Regions from separate parts of the Kitasatospora azatica KCTC 9699 genome, predicted to be linked through region 1. Evidence: riboswitches for the same ligand, from Rfam matches in the RefSeq annotation. Region 1 holds a riboswitch; each other region holds the start of a gene.

Region 1 (4,013 bases):
CGCCACCGGCCCGAACAACCTGGTGGCCAACTACAACCTGCCGGCCACCAGGGGCGACGGCCGGTTCGCCACCCCGCGCGGCGACGCCGGCAGCGTCTACACCGTCGCAGCCGTCTTCACCAACGTGACGGCCCAGTACCGCGACGAGTTCCTCAAGATCGCGGAGGCCGACGGCTACGGCTCGCTCACCGGCGAGCCCGGCACCCTCGGCTTCCACGCCGTGCCGGACCCCCAGGACCCGACCCGCTTCGTCTTCCTGGAGACCTTCACGGACAAGGACGCCTTCTACCTGCACAAGAACGGCGCCCCGGCCCAGGCCTACCTCGACGTGGTCGCCAAGGCCGGCATCATCGGCCCGGACTTCTCGATCACCGAGTCCCACACCGGCTTCGACAAGCCCGGCGGCTGGTCCGTCCCCGACCAGGACTCCTGACCAGCGACGGGGCTCGTGGCAACGCCACGGGCCCCGCCCGTCGGGGCCGTCGGTCCCGGCGTCCTACGGTTTGCGGGCCAGCAGGCAGGCGTGCCGCCTCTTCATCCCTTCCGCCGGCTCCTGCAGCAACCGCGCGGTGACCACGAGCCCGGCTCCGCCGAGCAGCTCGGCGATCCGCTCCAACGGCAGGAGGTACGACCCGTACGACACCGGGTGTCCGTACGCCTCGGTGAAACGCACCTGCTCGTCATCCCCGACGTAGCCTCCCAGCATCAGCCAGCCGCCGGGCGCGAGCGTGCGGGCGAACTCGGCGAACACCACCGGCAGCCACTGCGGCGGAGTGTGATGGGTGGAGTAGTAGGCGAGGATCCCGCCGAGCTCCTCGTCCCCGAGCTCGAGCGCGGTCATCGATCCGACCGCGAACCGCAGCTCCGGGTACGCCTGTCGGGCCAGCCCGATCATCTCCGGCGACAGGTCGATGCCGAACACCGACACCCCCAGATCCGCCAGGTGCGCCGTCACACGGCCCGGCCCGCAGCCCAGATCGGCTACCGGCCCGAGGTCGGCTGCCCGGACCAGTTCGGCGAACGTGGCCAGCATCGCGCGTCCCAACGGGTCGATCGCGGCTGGGGAGTTGACGAGCTTGACGTAGTCGCCGGCGACGGTGTCGTACGACTCGCGAAGCTCGGCCAGATAGGAGGGCTCAGTCATGCGCGCGACCCTAGTACGTCGTCGGGCGCCTGGCTGGCTGCCCGCCCGGACTTCTCGCCGACCCACGACGGCCCGAGCCGGGATCAGTGGGACGCGCTCATCCCGGGCTGATCGCAGCACGTCAGCAGTGGAACGGCCCGAGGTAGATGGTCCCGTCGTCGGTGCTGTTCGCGTTGTCGGTCTCGGCGAAGAGCCTGATGCAGTGGCCCCGGCCGGGGACGCTCACCGGGCCCGCGTAGTACTTGTAGAGCGGGCTGGCGCCGCCCGGGTCGGCGGAGATGGCGACGGTGGTGCAGCTGCTGCCCGAGTCCTGGGCGCACTCCTCGAGGGTGACGTCCACGTAGCTGGAGATCCCGTAGAGGCTGCCCGCCTTCACGTTGACCGCGCAGTTGTTGCCGGTGGCGGAGTCGTAGTAGAGGTGCACGTTGCTGTACACGGTGCTGCCCGAGCTGCTGGTGACCGCATAGGGGGAGCCGCTGACCTCGCTGCCGGAGCAGCCCCAGCCGCCGGCCGCGGCCGGGCCGGCCGAGGCGAAGGTCAGACCGCCACCGACCACCGCCAGCGCCGCGCCCACCGCGAGCTTCCGCATGAATCCACGCATGTCCACCATCCCCTGTCGAGACTGTCGGGTCGAGACTGTCGGTCACCTGCCTCCGGCTGGTGGCCCGTTGCGGAAGAGACTGCCGAGGACCTGTATCGCGGCTGTATCGCGGCTATATCGGGTGCATCCGGCCCGTTAGGATGACGCCGGGCGGGCCGGCCGGCGCGCTCACGCCAGTGACGGCGCAGGGGAGGAAACCGGTGCGAAGCCGGTGCGGTCCCGCCACTGTGACCACGGCTCGACAACCGTGGGAGCCAGGAACTCCTTGCCGTCCTTTTCACCAGCCCGGGGCGCGGACCCCGAGGAAGGCCGCCGCATGATCCTGCTGCTCTCCACCTCCGACACCGACCTGTTGTCGGCCCGGGCCAGTACCGGCCCGGTCGGCTACCGGCTGGGGAACCCGGCCCGGCTGCGGCCGGAGGACCTGCCCGAGCTGGTCGAGGGCACCGACCTGGTGGTGGTCCGGCTGCTCGGTGGGCGTCGGGCCTGGGAGGAGGGCCTGGACGCGCTGCTGGCGGGGCCGCGCCCGGTCGTCGTGCTCAGCGGCGAGCAGGCGCCGGACGCCCAGCTGATGGAGCTGTCCACGGTCCCGGCGGGCCTGGCGGCCGAGGCGCACGCCTACCTCGCGCACGGCGGCCCGGCCAACCTGGCCGAGCTCGGCGCCTTCCTCTCCGACACCGTGCTGCTCACCGGTCACGGCTTCGCACCGCCGGCCTCGGCCCCGGACTGGGGTCCGCTGGAGCGGGAGCCCCGCCGCACCGAGGGTCCGTCCGTCGCGGTGCTGTACTACCGCGCGCACCACATGAGCGGCAACACGGCCTTCGTGGACACCCTGTGCGCGGCGATCGAGGACGCCGGCGGCCAGGCCCGCCCCTTCTACTGCTCCTCGCTGCGCGGCGCCCCCGCCGAGCTGCTGGCCGAACTCGGCCGCGCCGACGCGATCGTGACCACGGTGCTGGCGGCCGGCGGCACCCGCCCCGCCGACGCGCAGGCCGGCGGCGACGAGGAGGCCTGGGACGCGGGCGCACTCGCCGCCCTCGACCGGCCGATCCTGCAGGCGCTCTGCCTCACCTGGTCGCGCGAGCAGTGGGAGGGCAGCGACGACGGGCTCTCCCCGCTGGACACCGCCACCCAGGTCGCGGTGCCGGAGTTCGACGGGCGACTGATCACCGTCCCGTTCTCCTTCAAGGAACTGGACCAGGACGGGCTGACGGTCTACGTCGCCGACCCCGAGCGCTCCGCCCGGGTCGCGGGGATCGCGGTGCGGCACGCCCGGCTGCGCCACATCCCGGCCGGCGAACGGCGGTTGGCGCTGGTGCTGTCGGCGTACCCGACCAAGCACGCCCGGGTCGGCAACGCGGTCGGTCTGGACACCCCCGCGAGTGCGGCCCGCCTGCTGCGCCGGCTGCGCGAGGAGGGCTGGGAGCTCGGGGACGGGTTCCCCGGCATGGAGCCCGTGGCGGGCGAGCACGAGGGCGACGCGCTGATCAAGGCGCTGATCGAGGCCGGCGGCTACGACCAGGACTGGCTGACCGAGGACCAGTTGGCCCGCAACCCGGTCCGGATCCCGGCCGCCGACTACCGCCGCTGGTACGCGACGCTGCCGGCCTCGCTGCGCGAGCGGGTCGAGCAGCACTGGGGTCCGGCGCCGGGCGAGCTGTACCTGGACCGCAGCCGCAACCCGGAGGGCGACATCATCCTGGCCGCCCTGCGCGCCGGCAACCTGCTGGTGCTGGTGCAGCCGCCGCGCGGCTTCGGCGCCAACCCGGTGGCCATCTACCACGACCCCGACCTGCCGCCCAGCCACCACTACCTGGCCGCCTACCGCTGGATCGCGGCCGCGCAGGCGGACGGCGGCTTCGGCGCCGACGCCGTCGTACACCTGGGCAAGCACGGCAACCTGGAGTGGCTGCCGGGCAAGACGGCCGCGCTCTCCGCCGACTGCGGGCCGGACGCGGCACTCGGCGACCTGCCGCTGATCTACCCGTTCCTGGTCAACGACCCGGGCGAGGGCACCCAGGCCAAGCGCCGGGCGCACGCCACCCTGGTGGACCACCTGGTCCCGCCGATGGCCCGGGCCGACTCCTACGGGGACATCGCGCGCCTGGAGCAGCTGTTGGACGAGCACTCCAACATCGCCGCGATGGACCCGGCCAAGCTGCCGGCCATCCGGGCGCAGATCTGGACCCTGATCCAGGCGGCCCGTCTCGACCACGACCTCGGCCTGGACGAGCGGCCGGAGGACGACGGGTTCGACGACTTCCTGCT
Region 2 (4,013 bases), 3.7 Mb from region 1:
CGTAGACACCGGCGATCGAGGCGATGGTGGCGGTCGGGGCGATCGCCAGCAGCAGCGAGTTGCGCAGACCGGTGCGGGCGATGGTGGCGCGCAGCGCGTCCCAACGCTCCTGCCACTGGGGCGTTGAGCCGCTGTGCTGGTCTTCAAAGAAATGGTCGATGTGCAGCTGACCGCGGGCCGCGCGGGTCTCGCCGTACGCCGGGTGCTGCCCGAACTGCTCGGCCAGCTCGCTGGAGCGCTCGTACGCGGTGAGCATGATCCGCTCGGCGATCAGCGTGGAGAGCCGCTTGGCCTCGGCGGAGTCGAAGTCCAGGCGCAGCTGGAAGAAGACGTCCTGCAGGCCCATCACGCCCAGACCCACCGGCCGCCAGCGGGAGTTGGAGGTGCCGGCCTCGGTGGTCGGGTAGAAGTTGATGTCCACCACGCGGTCCAGGAAGGTCACCGCGGTCCGCACGGTGGCGTCCAGCCGCTCCCAGTCCATCGCGTTCAGCAGGTCGGCGGCTGACGCGCCGTCGGCCAGGTGGGCACCCAGGTTGACCGAGCCCAGGTTGCAGACCGCGGTCTCGGAGTCGTCGGTGACCTCCAGGATCTCGGTGCACAGGTTGGAGGAGTGCACGGTGCGGCCCGGCAGCGCGGTCTGGTTGGCGGCCCGGTTGGAGGCGTCCTTGAAGGTCATCCAGCCGTTGCCGGTCTGCGCCAGGGTGCGCATCATCCGGGCGTACAGGGTCTGCGCGGGGATGGTGCGCACGGCCTTGCCGGCCTGCTCGGCCTTCAGGTAGGCCGCGTCGAACTCCTCGCCCCACAGGTCGACCAGCTCCGGCACGTCGGCCGGGGAGAAGAGCGACCAGTCGGCGTTGGCGTTGACCCGGCGCATGAACTCGTCCGGGATCCAGTGCGCCAGGTTGAGGTTGTGGGTCCGCCGGGCCTCCTCGCCGGTGTTGTCGCGCAGCTCGAGGAACTCCTCGATGTCCGCGTGCCAGGTCTCCAGGTAGACGCAGGCCGCGCCCTTGCGCCGGCCGCCCTGGTTGACGGCGGCCACCGAGGAGTCCAGGGTGCGCAGGAACGGCACGATGCCGTTGGACTTGCCGTTGGTGCCGCGGATCAGCGAGCCGCGCGAACGGATCCGGGAGTACGACAGGCCGATCCCGCCGGCGTGCTTGGACAGCCGGGCGATCTGGGCGTAGCGCGAGTAGATCGAGTCCAGGTTGTCCAGCGGCGAGTCCAGCAGGTAGCAGCTGGACATCTGCGGGTGCCGGGTGCCGGAGTTGAACAGCGTCGGCGAGCTGGTCAGGTACTCCAGACGGCTCATCAGGCGGTACAGCTCGGCCACCTCGGCCACCGACTGCTCGCTGTCCCCGACCGCGAGACCGCAGGCCACCCGGAGCAGGAAGTGCTGCGGGGTCTCGACCACCTTGCGGGTGATCGGGTGGCGCAGCAGGTAGCGGGACTGCACGGTGCGCAGGCCGAAGTACTCGAAGCGGTCGTCGCCCTGCGGGTCGATCAGCGCGTCCAGGGCGGCGGCGTGCTTGGTCACGAAGGCGGCGGTGGTGTCGCCGATCAGGCCCTCGGCGTGGCCGACGGCGATCGAGGCGGCGAAGGAGACCGCACCCTGGCTCGCGGCCTCGTCCAGGATCTCCTGGGCGAGCAGCCGGGCGGCCAGCTTCGAGTACTGCGGGTCCTCGGCGATCATCGAAGCGGCGGCGTCCACGGCCAGCCCGCGCAGCTCGGCGAAGTCCGAACCGGCATGGCGGCCGCGCAGCGCGGCGGCGGCGACGTGGCCGGGGTCCACCTGGGGGAGGTCGGTGCTTCGGTCGGTGAGCAGCCGAAGCAGCGCAGTACCGGGGTCGGTCTGGGCTTCGTCGGCAGAACCCTGTGAGGGCAGGGCAACTGAGGCAGCGACGGTCAAGGCGCACTCTCTCCTGTGGCGGCGGCGGACGGGCTCGTCCGGAGGAGCGCGCGGCAGGGAAAAACGGCACGCCGAAACGTTCCGGCGCGCGCGTCAACCCTGGCCCACCCGCGAGGCCGGACGGTACTTCAGTGCTGGGAGGCCTCTGCGGGGAGGCCGGGTGGCACACCGTCGGCAGGTCCTCGGACTTGCGGGCCCTTCGTGTGCAGCCCCGCTCACCGCTGCGGGGCAGTCCCGGACTCACACCGGATTCCCCTGCGTCGACAGCGAGAGTGAGCATACATGTAGTGCGGACTCCTGCGAGTAGCCCCATATGTAGTGTCGCGCGCGGTGTCTGACCCAGTACCGGACGGTTGCGAAACGTGGCTTCCGGGGCCCCGAGGGGCTTGGCGCACAGCCCGCTGGCCTACCCTGTAGCGCATGCTGAAGCACACGGGGAGAAGGCAGCAGATACTGGTGGCGCTGGTGGCGTTCCTCGTCTCGGCGCTCGCGACCGTTCTGGCCAGTACCGTCACCACTGCCTCGCCCTCGGTCCAGCCGGGGAGCGACGGGAAGTCCGGCTCGCCGGGCGCGACCAGCACCAAGCCGTCGGCGCCGAGTTCGCTGAGCGACCCGCGCAAGCCGCTGCCGATCGGCCTCGCCTACGGGGACACCCTCACCTGGAAGAACGACCAGGAGCTCGCGGTCGGCCTCGGCGACGCCGTCGACTCCGGCGCCAAGTGGATCCGGGTCGACCTGTCCTGGAACGACATCCAGCCGGACAGCCCCAAGACCTACGAGTGGCAGCGCTTCGACCGGGTGCTGAACGGCGCCCGGGCCCGCGGCCTGGAGGTGCTGGCCACCATCGGCTACACGCCGAAGTGGGCCCGCAAGGCCGGCTGCAGCACCGACGACGCCTGCCCGCCGGCCGATCCGGCCAAGTTCGCCGCCTTCGCCCGGGACGCCGCCAAGCGCTACGCATCGCAGGGCGTGCACATGTGGGAGGTGTGGAACGAGCCGAACATCCCGTTCTGGGCGCCCAAGCCCGACCCGGCCGGCTACACCGAGCTGCTGACCGCCACCAGCAAGGCGCTGCGCCAGGCCGACCCGCAGGCCTACGTGCTGATGGGCGGTCTGGCGGCGGTGGGCACCGATCCGTCGATCGCCTACGTCTCGCAGGGCGACTTCCTCACCGCGGTCTGCAAGCTGGGCGGCAACAAGGTGGTCGACGCGATCAGCTACCACCCCTACACCTATCCGTACCTGCCGAGCGCCAAGACCTCCTTCGGCACCGCCATGGAGGACATCAGCAGCGCCCAGGGCAACCTGGTGTCGATCCTGGCCGGCAACGGCACCCCCGACCTGCCGATCTGGATCACCGAGACCGGCGCGCCGACCAACGGCCCCGGCACCGCGACCGACGGCAAGACCATCCCGCCGGACACCACCCACGTGACCGAGGCCTACCAGGCCGCGATCGCCACCGACACCGTGCAGGCAGCCGCCGCCAACCCCCATGTGGGCGCGGTCTTCTGGTTCTCCGACCAGGACACCGGGCAGGCCGCGGACAAGCAGCACCGCTCGATGTTCTACGGGCTGCGCCACTTCGACGGCACGCCCAAGCCCGCGCTGGCCGCCCTCAAGGCCGCGATCCTGGCCTACGAGCACAGCAGGTAGCAGAGCCGCTGACGCTGAGCGCTACCGCGGCTCGCTCGGCAGGCTGCGGAACAGCTCGAGGTAACGCGTCATCAGGTCGTCCCAGTCGTAGTGCTCCCGCGCCTGCCGGCAGCCGGCCGCGCCCAGCCGGTCGGCCAGCGGGCCGTCGGTCAGCAGCTCGCGCAGCGCCCCGGCCAGCGCGCCGGCATCGCCCGGCGGGACCAGCAGGCCGGTCCGGCGGTCCGTCACCACGTGCGGGATGCCGCCGACGGCCGAGCCGACCACGGGTGTGCCGCAGGCCATCGCCTCCACCAGGGCCATCCCGAACGACTCCGCCTCGGTGCGCGAGGGCAGCACCAGGACGGCGGCCGTGCGCACCGCCGTCACCAGCTGCTCGCCGGTGAGTTCGCCGTCGGCCGTCACCCGGTCGGCGATGCCGAGCCGGTCGGCCAGCGCCAGCAGGTCCGGCAGC
Region 3 (4,013 bases), on a different contig from region 1:
CGCGAAGCCGGCCAGGTCCACGCCGGTGCGGCCCTCGGCCGCCCAGACGCCGAGCTGCCCGGCCAGCCCGGTGGGCATCCCGGCCCGGGCCGCGACCCCGCGCACCGCGACCGTCGGGTCCAGCACCGGGGAGTCGAGCACCAGGCCGGCCAACTGGTCGCGGAAGTCCGAACGGGCGGCGGTCTGCAGCACGGTGGCCGCGCCGACCGACCAGCCGTAGAGGACGATCCGGCCGGCCCCGGCGCTCTTGGCGAACCGGATCGCCGCCTCCACGTCGCGCCACTCGGTCTCGCCGAAATGGCCGATTCCGTCCGGTGAGGCCGGCGCGCCCTGGTCGCCGCGGTAGCTGACCACCAGGGCGGGCAGCTGGAGCCGGCGGAGCACCGGCAGGATCGGCAGCGCCTGCCGGCGGTCGGCCAGCGTGCCGTGCACGGCGATCACCCAGGTGCCGCGGATCGCCGGGACGTACCAGGCGGGCAGGGTGCCGAGCTCGCCGTCGACCAGCACGTCCATGTAGTCGAGGCCGCAGGCCGAGCCGGGGTCGCCGCGCAGCACCCGGGTGCTCAACTCCACCTCGGTGCCGGCCGCGAGCGGGCTGCCGGCGGTGAGCTCCAGGCGGCGGGTGACGGTCTGCGGACCGGTGCCCAGCACCTCGCCGACCACCGCGTGCCCGCCGGGCCACTCCAGCGCGTACCGGCCGCGCCGGGCGCTGGCCACGGTGCGGGTGAGGACCACCTCCCGGGCGCCCACCTCGTGCACCCGCAGCGCCGGCTCGCCCTTGGCCTGGCCGCCCTCGGCCGTGGCGGGGCGCAGGCTGAGGTCGGAGACCCGACGTCCGATCAACAGGGCGGCCGCGCCCGCTGCGATGGCGACGGCGGTGGCCGTGGCGACGGCGGTTCCCCAACGCATGGCTCTCCCCGGGGTGGTGATGGCGGGTCGGACGGGTCCGTCCAGTTCATCGCGTTCCGGTCGGGGCGGCCACCGCAGCGCCGCCGTTGGGACGGACTACGTCAAGGGCCTAGACCGGAAGACCGCCGGTGTCGGTGCGGGCCAGCAGCGCCCAGAAACGGTCGTACGGGGGCTCGGCGGGCTCCGGCTCGACCGCGGGCGTCGCGGGACCCCAGGTCGAGGAACCCCAGTGCGAGGGCACCTGGTGCTCGTTCTGCAGCGCGGCGAGCGCCGTCGCGATGCTCTCCCGCGGCACCGGCACCAGTTTGGCCACCGCCTTCAGCTGCGCCTGCCAGCGGCCGTCCACGCACTGGCGCAGCCGCTGGTCCAGCTCCTCGGCCACGCCGGTGATCCGGACCAGGTCGCGCAGCCGCAGGCCGAGCACCTCGACCAGGGCGGCGCTCTGGTCCGCGTCCCCGCTCCAGCGACCGGTCTGCTCGGCGCTCGCGTAGCTGTGCAGGCCGATCCCGATCCGGGCCGCCGTCTGCTCCTGGGTCAGCTCGCGGGCCACCCGGAAGTCGCGCAGCGAGTCCGGCGCGGTGCCCATCAACTGCGCGGCCGGGCACCACAGGGCCCGGGCCAGCGCGATGAACTCCTCCTCGCCGGGGCGGATCACGCCGCTCTCCCAGCCGAGCACATGGGCCGCCGGCAGCCGTACGCCGTGCGCGGCCATCCCCGCCGCCACCTGCTCCGGAGTGAGTCCGAGGCCGGCGCGATGGGCGCGGGCGGCCTCGGGGGAGAACGGGACCGGAGCGGGGGCGGGGGGCCTGCTTCTTCGCATGCCCGTGACGGTAGGGCCGGGCCGATCCGGCCCCCAGCCGCTGAACGCACGAAGAGCGGCGGCGGGCCTTGACACGGCATTGGACGATTCACCAGCTACGGGCGTTGAACCGGCGCCCCCGCCGGTGTGATCAACCACTCCGTTCGCGGCGGTGGCGCCTGGTTGACGCCCGGTTCCGGCGCGTGATGGGATCCTTGGGCCAAACGGAGGCAAGCAGAGGAAGCCGGTGCGAATCCGGCGCGGTCCCGCCACTGTCACCGGGGAGCACGTTCGAGAGATGGTCACGGCGGTCCGCCACAGGACCGCCGGCAGTGACATCAGCCGGCTCCACCAGCGGGCCCGGGCGTGCGTCTGTACCCGGGAGCCAGGAGACTCTCGCCTCCGGTTACGTCGATCCAGGGCGCGGACCCTGAGTGAGGACACGCTTCGATGCAGCGCGCCGTGCCGCCTGCGCTTGGATACGCGCTCGGCGCGGTGGTCGGCTACGCCGCCGACGCCGCGCTCGCCGACCCCCGCCGCGGTCACCCGGTGGCCGCCTTCGGCCGGGCGGCGGGCTCCCTGGAACGTGTGCTGTGGCGCGACCACCGGGGCGCGGGGGCCCTGCACACCGCGATCGGCGTGGGCGCCGTCGCGCTCGGCGCGGCCGCCCTGCAGCGCCGCGCCGGCTCCGCCCGACGGACCGTCACCGCCGCGCTGGCCACCTGGACGGTGCTCGGCGGCACCTCGCTGACCCGGGAGGCCCGCACCATCGGCGCCGCGCTCGCCGCCGAGGACCTGACGGCGGCTCGGCAGCGCCTGCCGCACCTGTGCGGACGCGACCCCAGCGCGCTGGACGAGCAGCAGATCGCCCGCGCGGTGGTCGAGTCGGTGGCCGAGAACACCGCCGACGCCGTGGTCAACGCCCTGGTCTGGGGCACGCTGGCCGGGGCTCCCGGGCTGCTCGCCTTCCGGGCCGTCAACACGCTGGACGCGATGGTCGGGCACAAGTCGCCCCGCTACCGGCGGTTCGGCTGGGCGGCCGCGCGGCTGGACGACGTGGCGGGCTGGCCCGGTGCGCGCCTCACCGCGCTGCTCACGGTGGCGGCCGCCGACTCCCCCGCGACCGCCTGGAAGGTCTGGCGCCGGGACGGGTCGAGCCACCCGAGCCCCAACGCCGGGCAGGCCGAGTCGGCCTTCGCGGGCGCCCTGGGCGTCCGGCTGGGCGGCACGCTGCAGTACGGCGAGAGGGTGGAGCACCGGCCGGTACTGGGTGCGGAGTTGCGGCCGGTGGCGGTCTCGGACATCGAGCGGGCCTGCCGACTGTCGCGCCGGGTCGGGTTGTTGGCGCTGGGCACGACGGTGGCGGCACGGGTTCTGACGGCACGGGTTCTCTCGGCACGGGGTCTCTCGGCACGGGTTCTCTGGAGGGGACGAATATGAGCAACGCGATCCTGATCGCCGGCACCACCTCGGATGCGGGCAAGAGCGTGGTGACCGCCGGGATCTGCCGTTGGCTGGCCCGCAAGGGGGTGCGGGTGGCCCCCTTCAAGGCGCAGAACATGTCGCTCAACTCGATGGTCACCACCGACGGCGCCGAGATCGGCCGGGCCCAGGTGATGCAGGCGCAGGCGGCCCGGGTGGAGCCGGAGGCGGCGATGAACCCGGTGCTGCTCAAGCCCGGTGCGGACGGCCGCAGCCAGGTGGTGCTGCTCGGCCGTCCGATCGCCGAGGTCGGCGCGCTGGACTACCGGGAGCGCAAGCCGTACCTGCTGGAGCGCTCGCTGGAGTGCCTGGCCGACCTGCGCGGCCGCTTCGACGTGGTGGTCTGCGAGGGCGCCGGCTCCCCCGCGGAGATCAACCTGCGCGACCGCGACATCGCCAACATGGGCCTGGCCCGGGCCGCCGACCTGCCGGTTCTGGTGGTCGGCGACATCGACCGGGGCGGGGTGTTCGCGGCGATGTACGGCACCCTGGCGCTGCTGAGCGCCGAGGACCAGCGGCTGGTGGCGGGCTGGCTGGTGAACAAGTTCCGCGGCGACGCCCGGCTGCTGAAGCCGGGCCTGGACATGCTGCACGAGCTGACCGGCCGTCCGGTGCTGGGCACGCTGCCGATGCTGGCGGGCCTGTGGCTGGACGCGGAGGACTCGCTGGACCTGTCGACGGTGGTCGATCGGGTGTCCGAGGGTCCGCTCGGCGCCGACGTGCTGCGGGTGGCGGTGCTGCGGTTCCCGCGGCTGTCCAACTTCACCGACCTGGACGCGCTGGCCCAGGAGCCGGGGGTGCTGGTCCGCTGGGCCACCCGGCC

What was found. Region 1 has a riboswitch for cobalamin ahead of cobN (cobaltochelatase subunit CobN). Riboswitches for the same ligand answer to the same signal wherever they lie in the genome.
Region 2: linked by a shared signal. The riboswitch ahead of BR98_RS16810 (ribonucleoside-diphosphate reductase subunit alpha) and the one ahead of cobN (cobaltochelatase subunit CobN) in region 1 are both predicted to bind cobalamin.
Region 3: linked by a shared signal. The riboswitch ahead of BR98_RS09935 (cobalamin biosynthesis protein) and the one ahead of cobN (cobaltochelatase subunit CobN) in region 1 are both predicted to bind cobalamin.

Annotation. Positions count from the first base shown of each region.
Region 1 covers NZ_JQMO01000003.1:4,992,423-4,996,435, reverse strand. Annotated here, with positions in the region: gene BR98_RS32905 (putative quinol monooxygenase) at 1-433, shown strand, start outside; gene BR98_RS32900 (class I SAM-dependent methyltransferase) at 497-1,144, opposite strand; gene BR98_RS32895 (hypothetical protein) at 1,266-1,745, opposite strand; cobalamin riboswitch at 1,881-2,028, shown strand; gene cobN (cobaltochelatase subunit CobN) at 2,062-4,013, shown strand, end outside.
Region 2 covers NZ_JQMO01000003.1:1,279,821-1,283,833, forward strand. Annotated here, with positions in the region: gene BR98_RS16810 (ribonucleoside-diphosphate reductase subunit alpha) at 1-1,906, opposite strand, end outside; cobalamin riboswitch at 2,063-2,192, opposite strand; gene BR98_RS16815 (cellulase family glycosylhydrolase) at 2,327-3,562, shown strand; gene BR98_RS16820 (glycosyltransferase family 4 protein) at 3,584-4,013, opposite strand, start outside.
Region 3 covers NZ_JQMO01000002.1:2,167,119-2,171,131, forward strand. Annotated here, with positions in the region: gene BR98_RS09925 (alpha/beta hydrolase) at 1-909, opposite strand, end outside; gene BR98_RS09930 (helix-turn-helix domain-containing protein) at 1,019-1,729, opposite strand; cobalamin riboswitch at 1,920-2,126, shown strand; gene BR98_RS09935 (cobalamin biosynthesis protein) at 2,159-3,148, shown strand; gene BR98_RS09940 (cobyric acid synthase) at 3,145-4,013, shown strand, end outside.